DNA from 3 places in the Enterobacter sp. 6722112 genome. Region 3 is predicted to be linked to each of the others. Evidence: predicted binding sites of a transcription regulator. Region 3 holds the regulator's gene; each other region holds the start of a gene.
The links. The regulator CRP, encoded in region 3, controls carbon source genes, mostly activating them, when cyclic AMP is high. The targets are predictions, from matches to a motif close to ATGTGANNNNNNTCACAT.
Positions count from the first base shown of each region.

Region 1: the regulator CRP is predicted to act here: its motif matches at 2,448-2,465, upstream of yrbN (protein YrbN).
Region 2: the regulator CRP is predicted to act here: its motif matches at 2,697-2,714, upstream of ldtB (L,D-transpeptidase).

Region 1 is NZ_JBZWGR010000007.1:3,711,449-3,715,702, forward strand. Features, by position in the region: gene mtr (tryptophan permease) at 1-330, opposite strand, end outside; gene AC4OVU_RS19190 (DEAD/DEAH family ATP-dependent RNA helicase) at 473-2,368, opposite strand; gene yrbN (protein YrbN) at 2,361-2,441, opposite strand; gene nlpI (lipoprotein NlpI) at 2,549-3,433, opposite strand; gene pnp (polyribonucleotide nucleotidyltransferase) at 3,544-4,254, opposite strand, start outside.
Region 2 is NZ_JBZWGR010000007.1:1,252,958-1,257,211, forward strand. Features, by position in the region: gene AC4OVU_RS07475 (PTS sugar transporter subunit IIC) at 1-904, shown strand, start outside; gene AC4OVU_RS07480 (GntR family transcriptional regulator) at 919-1,635, shown strand; gene ldtB (L,D-transpeptidase) at 1,677-2,597, opposite strand; gene AC4OVU_RS07490 (ABC-F family ATPase) at 2,820-4,254, shown strand, end outside.
Region 3 is NZ_JBZWGR010000007.1:3,902,550-3,906,803, reverse strand. Features, by position in the region: gene AC4OVU_RS20270 (YccS/YhfK family putative transporter) at 1-2,016, opposite strand, end outside; gene crp (cAMP-activated global transcriptional regulator CRP) at 2,074-2,706, opposite strand; gene AC4OVU_RS20260 (OsmC family protein) at 3,017-3,421, shown strand; gene AC4OVU_RS20255 (phosphoribulokinase) at 3,507-4,254, opposite strand, start outside.

The DNA of each region.
Region 1 (4,254 bases), 190 kb from region 3:
GCTCGCTGAAATGTACGCGTAGGTCAGGATATAGAGTACAAACGCGATGGACAGCCCGTTCACCAGGTTCCAGCCTTTGCCCAACAGATCTCGGGTGATGGTGTCGAAGCTGGAGCCAATGCGGTAGTTCAGGTTTGCTTCAAGGATCATCAGCCCGGAATGGAGCATGCAGAACCAGGTGAAAACCAGCGCCGCCAGCGACCAGAAGAACCACGCACCGGACATGACCACAGGCAGGGAAAACATCCCGGCACCAATGATGGTTCCGCCGATGATCACCACGCCGCCAAGCAGCGAAGGTGACGTTTGGGTGGTGGTTAGTGTTGCCATGCGGCCTTATCTCCAGTGAAAAATGTGGTTCTGCATTTTAGTGTGTTGCACTGTACCAGTACAAGAGTACAAAAGGAATAAAAAAAGCCCCGATAGCAACTATCGGGGCTGTATACTTTACTTTACGTCAGAAGCGAAAGGCTTACGCGTCACCGAAACGACGACGGCTGGCGCCTTCTTCACGGCGTGGACCACGGTTTTCGCGGCGCTCACCGGAGAAACGACGGCCTTCACCACCGCGACCTTCGCTGCGACCGCCTTCACGACGCTCGCCACCGAAACCGCGACCACCGCCACGACGTTCGCCGCCACGGTCAGGACGTGGCTGTGCATCGCCCAGCAGCTGCATGTTCATCGGCTTGTTCAGGATGCGGGTGCGAGTAAAGTGTTGCAGTACTTCGCCCGGCATGCCTTTTGGCAGCTCGATGGTGGAGTGGGAACCGAACAGCTTGATGTTACCGATGTAACGGCTGCTGATGTCGCCTTCGTTAGCGATCGCGCCAACGATGTGACGAACTTCAACACCATCATCACGGCCCACTTCAATGCGATACAGTTCCATTTCGCCAGCGTCACGACGCTCGCGACGTGGACGGTCTTCACCACCACGCTCTGGACGGTCACCACGTGGACCACGGTCGTTACGGTCGCCACGACGTTCGAAACGATCGTCACGGTCACGGAACTCACGCTTAGGACGCATCGGCGCATCAGGTGGCACGATCAGGCTACGTTCGCCCTGCGCCATTTTCAGCAGTGCTGCGGCCAGGGTTTCCATGTCCAGCTCTTCGCCTTCAGCGACAGGCTGGATCTGGGACAGCAGCGCACGGTACTGATCCAGATCGCTGCTTTCCAGCTGCTGCTGTACTTTCGCGGCGAATTTTTCCAGACGGCGTTTGCCCAGCAGTTCTGCGTTTGGCAGCTCGGCTTCTGGAATGGTCAGCTTCATGGTGCGTTCAATGTTACGCAGCAGACGACGCTCGCGGTTCTCAACGAACAGCAGCGCACGGCCTGCACGACCCGCACGACCGGTACGGCCGATACGGTGAACGTAAGACTCGGAGTCCATTGGGATATCGTAGTTTACAACCAGGCTGATACGCTCAACGTCCAGGCCACGTGCTGCCACGTCGGTTGCAATCAGGATATCCAGACGACCGTCTTTCAGACGCTCCAGAGTCTGCTCACGCAGGGCCTGGTTCATGTCGCCGTTCAGCGCTGCGCTGTTGTAGCCGCTACGCTCCAGGGCTTCAGCCACTTCCAGGGTCGCGTTTTTGGTACGAACGAAGATGATCGCCGCATCAAAATCTTCTGCTTCCAGGAAACGTACCAGCGCTTCGTTTTTGCGCATGCCGTACACAGACCAGTAGCTCTGGCTGATGTCCGGGCGAGTGGTCACGCTGGACTGAATACGCACTTCCTGCGGCTCTTTCATGAAGCGGCGGGTAATGCGACGGATCGCTTCTGGCATGGTTGCAGAGAACAGAGCGGTCTGATGACCTTCCGGGATCTGCGCCATGATGGTTTCTACGTCTTCGATGAAGCCCATACGCAGCATTTCATCGGCTTCGTCCAGTACCAGACCGCTCAGTTTAGAGAGGTCCAGGGTACCGCGCTTCAGGTGATCCAGCAGACGGCCCGGCGTACCGACAACAATCTGTGGACCCTGGCGCAGGGCGCGTAACTGCACGTCATAACGCTGGCCGCCGTACAGGGCTACCACGTTTACGCCGCGCATATGTTTAGAGAATTCCGTCATAGCTTCAGCAACCTGAACAGCCAGTTCACGGGTTGGAGCCAGGACGAGGATCTGCGGCGCGCGCAGGTCCGGATCAATGTTGTTCAGCAGCGGCAGCGAGAATGCTGCGGTTTTACCGCTACCAGTCTGGGCCATGCCCAGCACGTCACGACCAGAAAGCAGGTGTGGGATACACTCAGCCTGGATCGGAGATGGTTTTTCGTAACCCAGATCGTTAAGGGCTTCAAGGATAGGAGCCTTCAGGCCCAGATCTGCAAAAGTGGTTTCGAATTCAGCCATGTAGTACAAGTGCCTCGATATTAATGGCGGCCAGTCTACTTAGCTCATCGTGAAAATGATTAGCAATTTTCATTGAAAAGTGTGAACCGGCTCAAATTAGGTGTATTGACGAACAACAACGCCCTCACCAGTGAAGGTGATGGCAATCAAAAGATTACGGGCTGATGTTTATGTCGTCAGCTATTGCTGGTCCGATTCTGCCAGGTCGTCTTGCTCCTGGCCCAAGAGCGATAATTCCAACAATGCATAACGGTGCTCAACGAAGTTATGTACGTTGTTAGCAACCGCTAATTTGAACAGTGCCGTAGCGCTGTCCATATCCCCCAGACTTAGGTAGTACTTACCTAAATAGAAGTTGGTTTCACTGAGATGCTCAGCGAGCGAGGTGTTATCCGTTGCGTCCGCCTTGAGGCGTTCCATCAGCGTTGCTTCGCTAATGTTGCCCAGGTAGAACTCGACAATGTTCCATCCCCACTGTTCCTTGTCCGATTTCTCGAAGCGCTGTTTCAGTGCTTCTTTGGCCTGCTTCTCATCGAGCTTCTGCTCAACGATGTAAAGCCACAGGCTGCGGAAAGGATCATTAGGATCGTCTTGATAAAACGCCAGCAGATCATCTTGCGCTAACTTATCACGACCGCCGTAATACAATGCGATACCGCGATTCAAGTGCGCGTAGTTGTAAGTTGGATCAAGCTCAAGTACAGAATCAAACGCTTCATAGGCAGCATCAAAATTGCCTGCCTGCGTTAAATAAATGCCTAAGTAATTGAATACTTCAGGCATATCAGGTCGAATCGCCAGCGCTTGTGAAAAATCATTTCGCGCCAGTGCCCTCAGACCGAGACCATCATACAACACTCCGCGCTCATATAAAAGCTGTGCGCGTTCGTCATCGGTTAAAGCCCGACTGGCAAGTATTTGTTCCATGCGTGCCAGAATGACTTCCTGCTGCAAAGTCGGTTGCAATGGCACTGCGAGGACTTCGCTCTTACGCCAGGCAGAGTTGCTGCATCCTGCCAGCGTTAAAGCTGTCGCAACGAAACACCAGCGCAAAAAAGGCTTCATTTCCCACTCCCGAAGACAACTATTGGATGAACGTCCTGTCCCCCGGCGGCTTAACAAGGCGTCCTGCCTGATAATAAGCCCTCCGCCTGCGCGGAGGGCAAATGGCAACCTTACTCGCCTTGCTGTTCAGCAGCCGGGGCTTCCGGTGCCGCAGCAGGCTGAGACTGCTCGGTTGCTTCTTTAATGCTCAGACGGATACGGCCCTGGCGGTCAACTTCCAGAACTTTCACCGGTACTTCCTGACCCATTTGCAGGTAATCGGTCACTTTCTCAACGCGCTTGTCAGCGATCTGAGAGATGTGTACCAGACCTTCTTTACCGCCACCGATGGCAACGAATGCGCCAAAGTCAACGATACGGGTCACTTTACCATTGTAGATACGGCCCACTTCGATTTCTGCCGTGATCTCTTCGATACGACGGATAGCGTATTTCGCTTTCTCGCCGTCGGTTGCTGCGATTTTCACAGTACCGTCATCTTCGATTTCGATGGTGGTGCCCGTTTCTTCGGTCAGTGCACGGATAACAGAACCGCCCTTACCGATAACATCTTTGATCTTGTCTGGATTGATCTTGATGGTGTGGATACGTGGGGCGAACTGAGAAATATCACCACGCGGCGCATTAATCGCCTGTTCCATCACGCCCAGGATGTGCAGACGCGCACCTTTAGCCTGGTTCAGAGCAACCTGCATGATCTCTTTGGTGATACCTTCAATTTTGATATCCATCTGCAAGGCAGAGATACCGTCACGGGAACCCGCTACTTTGAAGTCCATATCGCCCAGGTGGTCTTCGTCACCCAGAATGTCAGACAGAAC
Region 2 (4,254 bases), 2.6 Mb from region 3:
GGTGCTGACGTTCGCCAATATCGGTTCCACCGGGATTTTCGCCGGGGTGCTGATTGGGCTGCTCTCAACCGAGCTGTTTATCGCCATTTCACGGCTGAAGGCGCTGCACATTTCGCTGGGGGAGAACGTACCGCCAGCGGTGAGCAAATCCTTTACCGCGCTGATCCCGACGATCCTCACGCTCTCCCTGTTTGCGGTGCTGGCGGCTATACTGGCGAACGTGCTGCACACGGATCTGATCCATCTCATTACGACATTTATTCAGCAGCCGCTGCGGCTGATCAACACCAGCCTGCCCGGGACGATCTTCATTTACAGCTTCGGTAACTTCCTGTTCACGCTCGGTATTCATCAGTCGGTGGTCAACAGCGTGGTGCTGGAGCCATTTCTGCTGATCAATACCAATGAGAATATGCTGGCCTTTGCCAACGGCCAGCCGATCCCGCACATCATCAACAACATCTTTGTGCCGACCTTTGGCATGGTGGGCGGGACGGGCAGCACAATCTCATTGCTGATTGCTATCTTCATCTTCTCAAGACAGAAATCAGCGAAGCAGGTGGCGCGTCTGTCGCTGGCGCCGGGTCTGTTTAACATCAACGAGCCGGTGATTTTCGGCCTGCCGATAGTCTTTAACCTGCCGCTGATGATCCCGTTTGTGCTGCTGCCCGCTATCGGGATTTACTTTGCGTGGCTCTGTACCACGCTGGGGCTCATGTCGCGCTGCGTGGTGATGATCCCGTGGACGACCCCGCCGATCCTCAGCGCCTGGCTGGCGACGGCGGGGGACTGGCGGGCGGTGGTGGTGCAGTTGGCAATCATCGTATTTGGTGTATTCTTCTACCTGCCTTTCCTCAAAGTTGCCGAGCGAGTGGCGTTGAAAAACAGCGGGACAGAACACTAATTTAAGGAAGGACGATGGCGGCGAAGTACATCACCATAGCGCGGGAAATTAAGAAACGCATTATCACCCAGCAGTACGCCGCCAATGAACCTCTGCCGGACCAGTTCGCGCTGGCGGCGGAGTTCAGCACCAGCCGGATGACTATTCAGCAGGCGATGCGTCAGCTGATCGTAGAAGGGCTGGTTTATACCCGACAGGGGCAGGGCACGTTCATCCGCAAAAATTTCCTCCAGCTTTCCCAGTGGGATCTCTCCGGCAGCGACTACTTCGGGGCGACCAAAACCTGGGAACATTTAGGCACGGTGACGAGTCAGGTGGTGCACTTCGAACTGCGCTTCCCGAACGAGAAAGAGCAGGCGTCGCTGATGATAAATCCGGATACGCCGATCTATGACTTTATCCGTCTGCGTTTACTGAACGGTGAGCCGATGTCTCTGGACGCTACGGTAATGCCGCTCAATCTGGTGCCCGGTCTGAACAAAACCCATCTTGAAAGTTCGGTATTCCGGTATGTACAGGAGACGCTGGGGCTGAAGATCATGGGATCGTATCGGGTGGTGCGGGCGCTGAAGCCCAGTACGCTGGATATGCAACACCTTGTCTGCGAGCCAACCGACCCGGTGCTGGAGGTAGAGCAGGTGATCTATCTTGAAGATGGTACGCCGCTGGAGTACGCCCATTGTCACTATCGCTATGACCATGGCGGCATCGTTATCGTGAATAACGGATAAAAAAAAGCGGGCCCCGCGGCCCGCTTTTTTAATTCTCACGATTAGTTCAGACGCACCGGCATACCGGAACGGTTCTGAATCGCCTGATCAACGATGGTCGTGTCAACATCCGCCTGAGAGGTGACGGACTGCACCGCGCTGGTCAGCTTAATCGGTACGATTTCGTTGTTGTTGATCTGATCTTCGCTGGTGGACAGCGGGTTATGCACTTCAATGTAACGGCTGCCGTCCGGCTCTGACGTCGCTTTCACCGGTTCGTTAATGAACTGCACGCGCGTACCGACCGGCACGTTATCGAACAGGAATTTGATGTCTTCATTACGCAGACGCACGCAGCCGTGGCTTACGCGCAGGCCGATACCGAAGTTGGCGTTAGTACCGTGAATGGCATACAGACGTCCAATGTACAGCGCGTACAGACCCATCGGGTTATCCGGGCCGGCAGGCACAACGGCTGGCAGCGGTTCGCCGGCAGCAATGTACTCAGCGTGCATTTTGGCGGTCGGCGTCCAGGTTGGGCCCGCTTTCTTACGCTCCACTTTGGTGGTCCAGTTCAGCGGAGTGTCTTTACCCAGCTGACCGATACCGATAGGCAGCACGATCACGGTGTTGGTGCCTTTCGGGTAGTAATACAGACGCATTTCGGCGCTGTTAATCACGATACCTTCGTGCACGGTATCCGGCAGGATCAGCTGCTGTGGAATGTTGAGTACGGTACCCGCTTTCGGCAGATACGGGTCAACGCCCGGGTTCGCCTCCAGCATGTTCGACAGACCGAGCTGATACTGCGCCGCGAAGTATTCCAGCGGCTGAGAGTTCCCTTCCGGCACCGTCACCACCTGGTTTTCACCCACCAGACGGCTTCCGTCTGTCGGCAGGGGATACGTCACCGCAGACGCGGTCTTACAAAAACCTACTACGGCTAACGCCGCCGCAAAAAGCGTTGTTAATTTCATGTTCATGTTATGCGAGGTATCTAAGCCATTCTGGCGATGAGTTGATAAGTCTGAATCGGTAATGGGAGCGCATTATATGTGCATTCCCGTTAACTGGGAATTCAGATGTGTACGAAATCACATTTTTTTCGATTTTGTTAAAGTTTAGTGGATTACCGCAACACGGGATCTCAATTCGGAATTGTGGCATAATGCCGCGTTTATCACACTTTTCGCAGGAATCTCTCCGTGTTAGTTACCAGCAACGTCACTATGCAGTTTGGCAGTAAGCCGCTGTTCGAAAACATTTCCGTCAAATTTGGCGGCGGCAACCGTTACGGCCTGATTGGTGCCAACGGTAGCGGAAAATCCACCTTTATGAAGATCCTCGGCGGTGACCTGGAGCCAACGCTCGGTAACGTGTCGCTCGACCCTAACGAGCGCATCGGTAAGCTGCGTCAGGATCAGTTCGCCTTCGAAGAGTTCACCGTGCTCGACACCGTGATCATGGGGCACGCGGAGCTGTGGGAAGTGAAGCAGGAGCGCGATCGTATCTACGGTCTCGCTGAGATGAGCGAAGAAGACGGTTACAAAGTGGCCGACCTGGAAACGCAATACGGCGAAATGGACGGCTACTCTGCGGAAGCGCGTGCGGGCGAACTGCTGCTGGGCGTCGGTATTCCGGTTGAACAGCATTACGGCCCGATGAGCGAAGTCGCGCCAGGCTGGAAGCTGCGTGTGCTGCTGGCACAGGCGCTGTTCTCTAATCCGGACATCCTGCTGCTCGACGAACCGACGAACAACCTGGACATCGACACCATCCGCTGGCTGGAGCAGACGCTGAACGATCGCGACAGCACCATGATCATCATCTCGCACGACCGTCACTTCCTGAACATGGTGTGTACTCACATGGCGGATCTGGACTACGGCGAGCTGCGCGTTTATCCGGGCAACTACGATGAGTACATGACGGCGGCAACCCAGGCGCGCGAGCGTCTGCTGGCCGACAACGCCAAGAAGAAAGCGCAGATTGCTGACCTGCAATCCTTCGTCAGCCGCTTCAGCGCCAACGCCTCTAAATCGCGCCAGGCAACGTCGCGTGCCCGTCAGATCGACAAAATCAAGCTGGAAGAGGTTAAAGCCTCCAGCCGTCAGAACCCGTTCATCCGCTTCGAGCAGGACAAGAAGCTGTTCCGTAACGCGCTGGAAGTGGAAGCCCTCACCAAAGGTTTCGATGAAGGCCCGCTGTTCAAAAACTTCAACCTGCTGCTGGAAGTGGGCGAGAAGATAGCTATCCTCGGCGCCAACGGCGTGGGTAAATCCACTATGCTGAAAACCCTGGTCGGTGAACTGCAACCGGATAACGGTACCGTGAAATGGTCTGAAAACGCGCAGATTGGTTACTACGCGCAGGACCATGAATATGAGTTTGAAAACGATCTGACCGTCTTCGACTGGATGAGCCAGTGGAAGCAGGAAGGCGACGACGAGCAGGCGGTACGCAGCATTCTGGGGCGTCTGCTGTTCAGCCAGGACGATATCAAAAAGCCCGCCAAAGTGCTCTCCGGTGGTGAAAAGGGCCGTATGCTGTTCGGCAAGCTGATGATGGAAAAACCGAATATTCTGGTGATGGACGAACCGACCAACCACCTGGATATGGAATCTATTGAGTCGCTGAACA
Region 3 (4,254 bases):
CGAAATGGTGTGCATGGTGTTCAGATGCCCCAGCACGCGCTGCAAATGCTGCTCCAGGGTGCTCATCGGCCCATGGGTCAGCGTCTCCGGCGCTTCCAGAATGTTCGAATCCCCTGACTCGCCCGGCGCGTCATACTCCAGACGCTGCTGACAGCGCTGCAACGCAATTTCACACGACTGCAAATAGCGCTGCGCCAGATCCGGCGTCAGCATCGTGTGCTCCCGCGCCAGCGTCGTCATGGCATTGATGTGCTCGACGATAAACTGGCTGTGCGTGACCCACAGCTTCATGTCAGCCAGATAGTGCGCGTTAAAGCCCGGCTCCTGCATGGCCTGGTTAAGGGAGTTGAACAGGGCGTTATGCGCCTGGTTGACCTTCATGCGCTCGTAGGCCAGCGGAGAGGGCTGCGGGTCATCGCTCAGAATAAGACGAATGGCCTGCTGATCGGCTTCGAGCGCGTCGTGGGCGTTCTGCCTCAGCAGCCCGCTTTGCCACTGCGGCCACAACCAGACCATGCCGCCAAAGGCGATCAGGCAGCCAATTAGCGTATCGACCAGCCGGGCAATAATAAACTGTTCCCCGTTAAGCGTGAGCAGTTGCAGGGTATACACCGCCGTGACCGTAAAGCCCACCATCGCCCAGCCGTAGTTTTTGCGGATGATCAGGTAGCTCACCAGCGTGATCGCCAGCATACCGGCCAGGGTATAGCCTTCCGGCACGTGAAAGTGCAGCGTCACGCCCGCGATAATCAGCCCCGCCATCGTACCGCCCGCCCGATGCAGAATGCGCACCCGCGTGGCGCCATAGCCGTTCTGGGTGACAAACAGCACGGTCATTAAGATCCAGTAGGGTTTCGGCAGGTGCAGGGCCATTCCCATCAGGCTGGCGATGCTCAGCATCACACTGATCCGCGCGGCATTGCGCAGGGCGGAAGATTTCAGTGATAGATAGCTTTTGAGCGCGGGCAGCAGCGGCAGCCGTTTTTGCTTATCGGCCATCAGGTCCCGGGCATAAAGCGGGCGCTGGGTGCGTAACACCCGGGCGATGCGGCTGAAATGCCAGGCAGCAAATTGCCCGACCGGGTTATCCGCGTGCTGACGCGCAATCTTTTCCAGCGCGCCGAGCTGTTTGTCCATGTTAAAGCGCGTCGGGTAGCGGTGATAGAGGATATCGTCAGCCAGCACCCGCAGGCGGGCCGCGACGGTCTGCGCGTTCCAGCGGATCACCGCTTCCGCATGGCTGCGCTCCACCAGCTTTTGCACCTCTTCCGGATTATGAAGGCTGACGGAGATATGCTCCTGCAAATCCAGCCCGACCTGGAAGGTTCGCAGCAGCGGCTTGTATTCATGATTTTTGTTGGCGGCAAGCATGTGCAACTGCTGATAGCACTGGCTGATCAGATCCACCACTTTTTGCTGGCGCGCCAGCAGCGGCGGCAGGGATTTTTCCGGGTCGGTATGTTGAGTGAGCAGGGTGTATTTTGCTTCGCAGTATTCAGCAAGCTGCACGTAGAGCAGGCTCAGGGATTCGCGCAGCGGCTGTTCCCGCCACAGCCAGAACCAGAACCAGTTAAACAGCCCGTACCATAGCGTGCCGAGGGCGTAAATCAGCAATGGCTCCCACACCGGCATATTGCCCGCAAGGCTTAAGGTGAAGATGGCGGCAATCAGCGACGCGGGAAGCAGGCGGGCGTGCAGCGAGCTGATTTCGGCGGTGACGCCGAGCGTCATCGCCAGCACGGTCAGGATCAACGGCAGAGGAATGTCGCGGGCCAGTAAAAGTTGTACGGCAAGGCTACAGCCGGCAAACAGGCAGCCGCCAATAATCAGACGTTTAAAAAAGCGTTTATGCGGCGTATCCAGACCGGCAATGTTGCAGCAGGCGGGCACGAGGGAAAACAGCAGGCCTTGCTGAAGATGTCCGAGGATCAGGCCCACGGCCACGGGAAGACACAGCACCAGCGTTTGTCGTAGTGCGTAGTTAACTTCCGGGTGATAGATCAGCCTGCGCCACATGAGGAGTAGAGACAAAAACGGCGTGCCACCCTGCGGCGGCACGCCGTTTGACCGAAATTAACGGGTTCCGTAGACCACGATAGTTTTACCGTGGGCAGAGATCAGGTTCTGGTCTTCCAGCATCTTCAGGATACGGCCCACTGTTTCACGGGAGCAGCCGACGATCTGACCGATTTCCTGACGGGTAATTTTAATTTGCATACCGTCAGGGTGGGTCATGGCGTCTGGCTGTTTCGCCAGGTTCAACAGCGTCTGCGCGATACGACCGGTCACGTCCAGGAAGGCGAGGTTACCCACCTTCTCAGAGGTCACTTGCAGACGGCGTGCCATCTGGGAAGAAAGACGCATCAGGATGTCAGGGTTGACCTGAATCAGCTGACGGAATTTCTTGTAAGAAATTTCAGCCACTTCACATGCTGTTTTTGCACGAACCCAGGCGCTACGTTCCTGGCCTTCTTCAAACAGGCCCAGTTCACCGATAAAATCGCCCTGGTTCAGATAAGAAAGGATCATCTCTTTCCCTTCTTCATCTTTGATCAGCACGGCCACCGAGCCTTTAACGATGTAATACAACGTTTCCGCTTTTTCACCCTGGTGAATCAGCGTGCTCTTTGATGGGTACTTATGAATGTGGCAATGAGACAAGAACCATTCGAGAGTCGGGTCTGTTTGCGGTTTGCCAAGCACCATGCGCTGTTATCCTCTGTTATAAGCTGTCACCAGAGTCATAAGATGCATCCGGACTCTGGGGTTGCAATCGAATTCTTACCCATACCTGGGAAGTCGGCTGTCGTAACGTTTCGCAGCCAGTAAAGTTTGATGTCCTCTGCATACATGTGTAACGTCAATGTATTACTGTAGCATCCAGAGTGTTTTAGCATAGCTTTCGCCGCGTGTCTCCTGGTGTCTCGCTTCAGCATGACGCAGGTCGCCTTCCGTTGCGAGAAATGTAACGTACACGTAATCTGTCATAAAAAATGCAACGTTGGAGTGAGTGAATATGCAAGCGCGTGTGAAATGGGTTGAAGGGTTAACGTTCCTGGGCGAGTCTGCTTCTGGGCACCAGGTTTTGATGGATGGCAACTCCGGCGATAAAGCGCCAAGCCCAATGGAAATGGTGCTGATGGCGGCAGGCGGATGCAGTGCGATCGACGTGGTGTCGATCCTGCAAAAAGGCCGTCATGACGTGACCGATTGTGAAGTGAAGCTGACGTCGGAACGTCGTGAAGAGGCGCCCCGCCTGTTCACGCATATTAATTTGCACTTTATCGTCACCGGCAAAGAACTGAAGGACGCGGCGGTCTCGCGTGCGGTTGACCTGTCTGCGGAAAAATACTGCTCTGTGGCGTTAATGCTGGAGAAAGCGGTAAAAATCACCCATTCGTATGAAGTGATCGCGGCTTAATTTTTGGCGGGTGGCGCTTCGCTGACCCGCCCTACAAAAGCACGCCCGTAGGCCCGGTAAGCGCAGCGCCACCGGGCAAAACAATTCACGCGATCTGCTTTCCTTCCATCAGCCGCTGCACCAGCGGTGTCATGATCAGCTCCATTGCCAGCCCCATTTTTCCGCCCGGTACCACTAACGTATTCATGTGCGAAATAAACGAACCCTGTAGCATCGCCAGCAGCCAGGGATAATCAATGCCTTCCAGGTTGCGGAAGTGGATCACCACAAAGCTCTCGTCCAGCGACGGGATGCTTTTTGCAGCGAACGGGTTAGAGGTGTCCACGGTGGGGACGCGCTGGAAGTTAATGTGGGTTCGGGAGAACTGCGGCGTCAGGAAGTTGATGTAATCTTCCATGGAGCGCACCACCGAGTCCATGACCGCCTCTCGCGAATGGCCGCGCTCGCTCATGTCACGCGTCAGCTTCTGGATCCACTCAAGGTTAACAATCGGCACCACCCCCACCAGCAAATCCACGTGGCGCGCCACGTCGTGCTGAGGCGTCACCACGCCGCCGTGCAATCCTTCGTAAAACAGCACGTCAGTCGGTTCCGGCAGCGGCTGCCAGGGCGTGAACGTGCCGGGGACCTGGTTCCAGGGCACGGCTTCATCGTAGGTGTGGAGATACTTGCGGGACTGCCCGGTACCGCTTTGCCCGTATTCACGGAAGGTTTGCTCCAGCAGGCCGAAGTCATTGGCCTCCGGGCCGAAGTAGCTGATGTGTTTACCCAGATCGCGCGCCTTGCGGATGGCCATATCCATCTCCGGGCGCGTGTAGCGGTGAAAGCTGTCG